2 regions of the Candidatus Berkiella cookevillensis genome follow, and region 1 is predicted to be linked to the other one. Evidence: riboswitches for the same ligand, from Rfam matches in the RefSeq annotation. Region 1 holds a riboswitch; the other holds the start of a gene.

The links. A riboswitch is a leader RNA that binds a small molecule or an ion and turns the genes downstream of it on or off. The one in region 1 is predicted to bind thiamine pyrophosphate.
Region 2: another riboswitch for thiamine pyrophosphate. It lies ahead of CC99x_RS02680 (ABC transporter substrate-binding protein); the one in region 1 lies ahead of thiE (thiamine phosphate synthase).

The regions. Positions count from the first base shown of each region.
Region 1 is NZ_LKHV02000001.1:372,322-376,517, reverse strand. Features, by position in the region: gene CC99x_RS01625 (DUF2062 domain-containing protein) at 1-88, opposite strand, end outside; gene CC99x_RS01620 (TerC family protein) at 131-1,108, opposite strand; gene thiD (bifunctional hydroxymethylpyrimidine kinase/phosphomethylpyrimidine kinase) at 1,264-2,067, opposite strand; gene thiE (thiamine phosphate synthase) at 2,069-2,722, opposite strand; TPP riboswitch at 2,813-2,916, opposite strand; gene CC99x_RS01605 (hypothetical protein) at 3,080-4,196, shown strand, end outside.
Region 2 is NZ_LKHV02000001.1:607,269-611,464, reverse strand. Features, by position in the region: gene CC99x_RS02690 (protein kinase domain-containing protein) at 1-822, opposite strand, end outside; gene CC99x_RS02685 (dual specificity protein phosphatase family protein) at 979-2,079, shown strand; TPP riboswitch at 2,169-2,276, shown strand; gene CC99x_RS02680 (ABC transporter substrate-binding protein) at 2,483-3,373, shown strand; gene CC99x_RS02675 (sulfide-dependent adenosine diphosphate thiazole synthase) at 3,396-4,193, shown strand.

The sequences.
Region 1 (4,196 bases):
TATCATGTAGTCGGTTTTTTATCCAACTTAAACCCTCATGATTTTTAATCGTTTTAGAAGGCACATATTTCTTAAACCAATTGCGCAATAGCCTTTCTCCATAACAAGCAAATATTAGCAATTAAACCAGCTATTTCTTTCTGCCTTTTACAATAGACAGAATGATCCCTATCAGCAATATACCTACTGTAACCAGAAACGATACGATGGGCGGAAATTTTACGAGACCAAACACTTCTGTGATAAAGATTTTTGAGCCTATAAACATCAATATAATTGCTAAGGTAAACTGCAAATACACAAAATAACTCAGCATTGCTGCCAATGCAAAATACAAAGAGCGCAACCCTAAGATTGCAAAAATATTACTGGTATATATTAAATAAGGATCTGTGGTAATCGAAAAAATAGCAGGAATAGAATCAACCGCAAAAATAACATCTGCAATTTCAATCATAATCAATGCTACAAATAAAGGCGTAATATAAAGCTCTAATTTACCTGTTTTAGGGTTCTGTTCTCTAACAAAAAAACTATGCCCATGTATCTTTGACGTAACCCAAGAAGTTTTACTTAAATACCGTAATATTGGATTTTTTGATATATCTGTTTCCCCACCTTGCTTGACGAGCATTTTAAGTCCAGTAAATATCAAAAACAGTGCAAACAAATAAAGTACCCATTGAAACTGGCTTACAATGACAGTACCTAGGGCAATCATCGTACCTCTTAAAACAATCACCCCTAAGATCCCATAAAACAAGACCCGATGCTGATATTGTCGCGGAATAGAAAAATAAGTGAAAATCATCGACATCACAAAGATGTTGTCCATCGATAAAGTTTGTTCAACAACAAACCCTGTCCAATAAGTAAAGGCGGCAGCTTGTCCTAAGTACCACCATATCCATCCGCCAAAGCCTAGACCAATTGAAAAATAACATGCATACATTCGTAGACTTGTTTTAATATCAATTTCTTTATCTTTACGATTAAAAACACCTAAATCGAGCGCAATCAGCACCAAAACAATCGACAAAAAGATAACCCACATCCAAAGTGGTTTTGATAAGAATTCTTGTGAGCCATAAGATAAAAGTGATTGCATGAAACTTCCTGTTTGTAGCCAAAGAAGGATATTGTCTATTATCTTCTATCCTGGCTGTAAATTGTAGCTTATTAGTATGTCACGACAACAAATATTTAGAAAACTACCTACATAGATAAACACTGCTTCCCTAAATATACAGAATTCTCAAAAATCTACCATTGTAGTGTTGGCCAAATATGATAAAAGTGATGCACAGGTCCATGCCCTTTGCCAACAGAATTTAGCTGTGCGGCTTGTAATGCATGAAATAAATAATGCTTTGCTATCTGGCAACTGCTTGGTAAATCTTTACCTAAGGCCAAACAAGAGGCTATCGCCGCAGACAGTGTGCAACCTGTGCCATGTGTATTATTGGATATGAGACGTTGACTCTTTAGCCAAAGATACTTTCCTGTATTATCAAGATAGAAATCATTTGCATGCTCATCCTGAGTATGTCCACCTTTGAGCAAAACAGCGCTTGCACCTAAAGACAGCAAAACATTGGCAACCACAGGCATCTCCCCCATGCACCCAGTGAGTTCATGAGCCTCTGGTAAATTCGGCGTCACGATTGTGGATAATGGTATAATATATTGTTTCAAAGCATCGATGGCATCCACTTGCAATAATGCATCTCCACTCTTAGCCAGCATTACCGGATCTAAAACAATTGGAATATCTTTCGCATATTTTTCCAAAAAATGCGCAATCAATTGAATAATTTCCACTGAAAAGAGCATACCAATCTTAATACTACAAGGTACAATATCTTCAAAAATAGCATGCATCTGCTCTTCAATGCATTGCAATGGCAGAGTATAACAACGCCTGACACCGATTGTATTTTGCACAGGCAATGCCGTTAAAACGCTCATACCATAGCATCCAAAAGCAGAAAAGGTTTTTAAATCTGCTTGAATGCCTGCGCCACCTGAACCATCAAAACCAGCTATCGACAAACATTTATGCCGCATCTTATTTTCCATCACATCTAAGATCAATACTTTTACGCAATTGTTGCGTTACCTCTCGCGCATCACTTGCATCATGAATAGCACTGATCACTGCAATGCCATTTGCACCATTTTTCAAAACATCAGCAACGTTCTTCGTTGTAATCCCGCCGATAGCAACAATAGGATGACGAGCTAATTTTGCAGCTTGATTCAGTCCTTGCGCCCCCCAATGTCTAACGACATTATGCTTCGTTTTTGTCCTGAAAATAGCACCCATCCCAATATAATCAATAGGCAAATCATTGGCAGCTTTGAGCCTTTCAATTGAGTTGATAGAAGTGCCTATTATTTTATGTGCTCCTAACATTGCCCGAGCATGCAAAACAGAACCATCTGATTGTCCTAAATGAACACCACAAGCATTGCTTGCAAGTGCCACATCAAGGCGATCATTGATGATCAATGGAATATTGAGAGGATCTAAAATTTCTTTGAGCCTTGCAGCAAATTCAATTAAAAAGCGATGGCTCGCATTTTTTTCGCGCAATTGAACAGTCGTAATGCCAAAAGCAACACAGCGTTTTATAAAAATAAGATATTGCTCAAGAGGGCAATCTTGTCGGTGGGTAACAAGCATCAGCTTGTAAAAATTTTTATTTATTTCTTTGTTCATTTTCTTTCCTCAATAAATTGCAGAAAAAAAAATGAATGTAGAATCTACAACACTTAATCAATCAAGAAGAACCTATGAAATCAAAAGCGCTATCGTTCAACATCACTCTCCCTCCGCAGGCATTAACCAGAGCAGGTTTTAAGGGTATTTCTCAGCCTTTTATCACGTGATAAAAAGCACCCCTGGTGAAAAAATTTACTATAAAGAAAATACAGAAAATGTCAAACAAAGCCACATCAAGACACACAGCAATGCATTTTATTTTATAGTCACAACACATGGCTTTCACCTATATTGCACGTTATGATATGCCTTAAAAAGCACATGATGTTGTTTATTAACTAACAAAGGTTTTTTATGGAAGAGAGTAGCCCCCCAAAAGAAAATGTTTTAATCATAGAACTCAATGAATTCAATACTGATTTGTTAACAGCTGCTGTTAAAGCACACTCCTTACCTAATATAAGCAAGTTACTTAATAAACATCGCGCGCATTATAAAACCAATGATCGCTACAACAGCGGCTACCTAGAACCATGGGTGCAGTGGGTCTCGATTCATACTGGCACACAAAGCCAAAAACATAAGATCAAACATCTTGGTGACCTGCCTGATTTACAATGTGCTCAAAGCTGGGAAATCTTAAGCGATCATAATATTACAACCGGAATTTGGGGTGTCATGAATGGGGCACGGCGTAATAAAGAAAATGTGCAATTTTTCTTACCAGATCCTTGGACGTTTAGCGAAAACGCTTACCCAAAAGACTTAAACAATTTGCTGGATTTACCTCGTTATGTATCCAAAAACTATAGAAGCTTAAAAATAAGTACGCTATTTTCTCAAGCACTCAAGCTCTTTCATTTTATATTTACATCAGGCCAAGGAACCAAGATATTCGCATCTTGTCTTAGCTTGCTTGGCTCACTCTTAAAGCGTGGCAAAAAACCTTATATTTTTATTTCATTTTTTGACTATGTCTCAACCTTATTATTTATCAAATATAAACGACGCTTTAATCCTAGATGCTCTATTTTATTTTTAAATTCATTGGCTCATATTCAACATCACCATTGGAAAGAAGGGGCAGACGGCATTACCGCTGAAATACTGCATGGGTTGCAAACTATTGATAAAATACTAGCACTTATTACCGAGCATTTCCCCAATGATGAAATCATTGTGCACAACGGCCTGTCACAAATGAATACAAACCATGAAAAACCATGGGTACTGTATCGTCAGAAGGATCCTCTAGCGTTCTTAAAAGCCATGCGATTAAAGCCTGTGGCAGTAGAACAACATATGACACATGATGGACATGCTTTTTTTGCAACCAAAGAAGATTGTCAAAATGCATATAACTTTTTAGCCTCTTTAAAGATAGAAAATAAAAATCTGTTCCATGTTGAAAAAAATAGCCAAGATGAAACAAAATTATTTTATCAACTCAACTTTACAGATGATTTATCTG
Region 2 (4,196 bases), 230 kb from region 1:
TGTTTGTAAGGTGAAATCACACAAATCTGATGTCTCATTTTGTAGAAACAACTCAGGTGCAATATGTGTACCTCTGATTTGACCTTGTGCTGGCTTTCCCATTTCATTTTTGAGTGCGCATCCAAAATCAATGATGTGTACGGAGGGGAGGGCAACATCTGTTTTAACAGCTGAATACAAGATATTCCAGAGATTTAAGTCTCCATGATAATAACCAACCGCATGTAAATTTTGCAGCGCTTCTAAAACCTGCAATCCAACCTCAAGACTTTCTTGGTATGAAGAAAGCATATGATTTTGTTCATAGAGATTTTGTGCGTCTACATAGTCAATGAACAAATAACGCTTCCGCATACCTTGTGCATTTTTTCGGTATAAAGAACCATGAAATCTGCCCAAAGCTTTATTGACTTGCTCCTCAAGCATGAGCTGCTCTTGTACTGCCTCCCCAATCTGAGCTCGTGCTTTTTCTAGCTTTAACTGAATTTCTGTCTCTTCTATTTTTTGTGAACCCAGTTTTGAGCAATACAGATCTTGGCAATAAGCGACTGTATCATCAACACGCTCTATTTTCACAACAACTGCCTGTCCTGAGAGCAAATCAAGTGCTTTTTTTACCACACCATAAGCGCCTGCCCCTAAACGCTTTAGCAATGCAAAATAACGCTCATTGCTTGTAATAACAATTGAATGCTCTATTGTGCCTGTTGTATCAACATAATTGGTACTATCTGCGCGTTCAACAGCAGAAAAGGCTCGATAGCGATGAATTTTTAAGATAGTCGCAGAGCTGTTTTTAATTTTACGTACAGATTCAAGCATATATTTTTTACAAGCCTATCCAGTGTTTAAATAAATTGTATTTGTGTCAAAGAATAATGAAAGTTAAATAACAACTAAAAATCAGATGACTCACATTGCTAAGATCTATTAGGGTATAGTAAAAATTAACTCAAGGTAATATCGAAGGTAATATCTATGCTAAACGGCACAAATACTTCTAAAGAATCAGAAGAAACAAAGACAGGCAATGATGCAACCTCTTATGCCATTGTGCCATACATAGGCCAACCATCAGCAAGGTCTACAACACTTGAATCCGAATCTGATTCTTCTTTTTTTGCTAAATTTCAATATGGATTTACTTTCTACACTGTATCTGTTCTCCCACGTATATTACCTATTTTAAGAAATAACCGACCTTGGTGGTCTACTATCATTCCCGGTTTGAAGCTTGGTGCAATCCCCATTGCAGACTGGGAGCATGGCTCTTTATTATTGGAAGAATCCTTCCTAGAAAGCAGAAAGCTTGGCTTGGTTGTTTCTTGTTGCGGAGATTTTGAGTTAAAGGGTAATGGGCTACTTGCACTCACCCCCGTATCACCACACTTTTGGGTAGAAAAAGATGTCACACATTTGCAAGTGAAAATGCGTGATTTTGGCGGCGATGTACCATTAGAGCAAATTCGTATTGCAGTAGAACAAATGCATCAATGCATTCACAATGGAAAAACCGCCTATGTGCATTGCAAAGCAGGTAGGGGTCGCAGTGTCGTTATGGTTATTTGCTATCTCATGCAATTTCTTGATTACACGCCTGAGGAAGCAATTGCTTTTGTGCGAGAAAAACGTCCTGAGATCTCTTTGTCAAAAGCACAATATCATTTTATTGAACAATACAGAGCTGAATATAGATCTGATCTCACACCACTCTACTCAAAAACATCAGAACAAGAAATGATGCTTCGCCCTGTGAACATATCTCCTTCTTTTGTGAGTACACCTTCTTGGCTCGCAAGCACTCTTTGGTATATCGTGACGCTATTTAATCGCAACACTGTTGATCAACATTGTCGAACTTTGGAAACCTATTTACTTCAAGATTTTAGCGCGCTATTAAGAAATTTAAATGCTGGCCAAATACGAACTTTGCATGCAAGTCTGACTGGACAAAGGCCTTATACACAAGATCTTGTTTGGTATTATCCCATTTATGCAGCAGGACAAGCAGCAAGAAATAACAATGTACCACAGGTCGAAGAGCTTACTTTAGAGCTAGATAAGAAATTAAAGCTCTAAACTATTTTTCAATAGATGCTTTACTTTTATTAACAGTATGTCTAGAATTTTCAAACGATAGCCATTAGTACTTCAATTTGTAACGATGGCTTAAACTCTCGGGGTGCACAGTTGTGCTGAGATGATCAATTTATTTGATTGAACCCGCTGAACCTGCTCTGAATAATATCTGCGGAGGGAAGAGAAATGTTTGACTATGCTTTATTTTTATCAATTTCACTTATTAAATACTTACCTTATTTATTCCACATGCCCGATCGTTGATCGCATCTTATTATTTTGAAATTTTCAAGCAATTATAGTCTTCGCACATGACTATCGCTTTTTCTTTTGCTTTGCATTTCAAAATATTACTTCAATTCTTTTTCATTAGAAACTGTCTCAAAAATAGTAAGAGGTGCTTATGCATGTTCCTTTTTTACTCAATTGGTATCTAAATCCTTATCACGCACCTTTAGTGGTTGCTCAAGAAATGGGATTTTTTGAAAAATATGGTATCGATCTTGCCATTATAGAACCAACCAATCCCAGCGATGTCACAAAAATCATCGGAACGGGTGCTATTAAATTAGGGCTAAAAGCCATGGTACATTGTTTCGCTGCACGCGCACGCGGTTATGCAATTCAATCTATCGCTACTGTATTAGATGAACCGCCTACAGGACTTATTTCTCCTTTAAAGCAGCGTATAAAACACATCGCAGACATTCAAAATAAACGCATTGGTTATGTGGGTGAATTTGGAAAAATAATGATTGATAATCTTGTACAAGAAGCAGGTTTTCCGATTAATTGCTATGAAGCTATACGCGTTGGTATGGATGCCACACAAGCCATTTTAACAGGTCACGTTGATGCTGCAATTGGTATTGCTAGCTTCCAACAAATAGAACTTGAAGCAGCGGGCATGCCTTCCTATTTAATGCCTATTGATGAAATGGCTCAATTAGGATGTTGCTGTTTTTGCTCTATTCAAGTCATCGCACATGATTCATTTTTACAAGACAACCATCAAATGATTCATCGCTTTTTACAAGCGTTACAACAGGGGTTACAAGTAACAAAAAAAGATCCCGAGCAAGCGTGGAAATGTTTAATAGCGACAAAACCCAGTTTAAATAGACCTGTTTATCAGAAAATTTTTCAGGCAACGCATCCTTATTTCTCTTCAGACTTAAAAAATGTTGATAGAGATTGGCAAAAAGTAAAAAATTATGCACAGCGCCTAAAGATCACAGACGCTCAACTCTCCCTCTCAGAGTGCTATACCAACCGTTTTTTCTCTCCCGTTTAATCATTGCAGTACAAGGAAACAAATGATGTTTACACAGATCGATGAAAAAGAAATAACACGCGCTATTATCCATGAATACCATGCTCAACTTGACTCAGCGGTTGAATCAGATGTGATTATCGCTGGTGCAGGCCCCTCAGGACTGGTTGCAGGTCGATATCTTGCACAACGTGGCTATAAAGTCACCATCATAGAAAGAAATAATTATCTGGGTGGCGGCATGTGGATCGGTGGCTACTTAATGAATAAAGTCACTTTGCGTGCCCCTGCTCAAGCGATTTTAGATGAATTGAATATTGCCTATAAAGAATATAAACCAGGGCTTTTTGTGGCAGACTCCGCTTTTTTTGCTTCTGGTTTAATACGAGGTGCTTGTGAAGCAGGTGTTACATTTTTGAATATGACCATTGTTGAAGATGTTGTTGTTAAAAATAAAGTATTAACTGGCTTAGTCATTAATTCTATGCCTGTCACACAATTGCCCAGAATGATCACTTGCTTAGATCCTATCATCATTGAATCTAAACTCGTCATCGATGCAACAGGGCATGATGCGATTATTTGCCGATTGCTTGGTAAAAGGCAAATGCTGGAATCTAAAGGGATGGGCCCCTTGTGGGTAGAAGCCTCTGAAAAAGAAATTGTAGCACGCACAGGAGAGGTATTTCCTAACTTAATCATTTCTGGGATGGCTGTATCAGAAAAATGTGGCTTACCACGAATGGGACCTACCTTTGGTGGTATGCTGCTCTCTGGCAAACGCGCGGGAGAAATTGCTTGTACGGCACTAGAAACTAAGCAACGAGAAACAACTAAGTAGGAT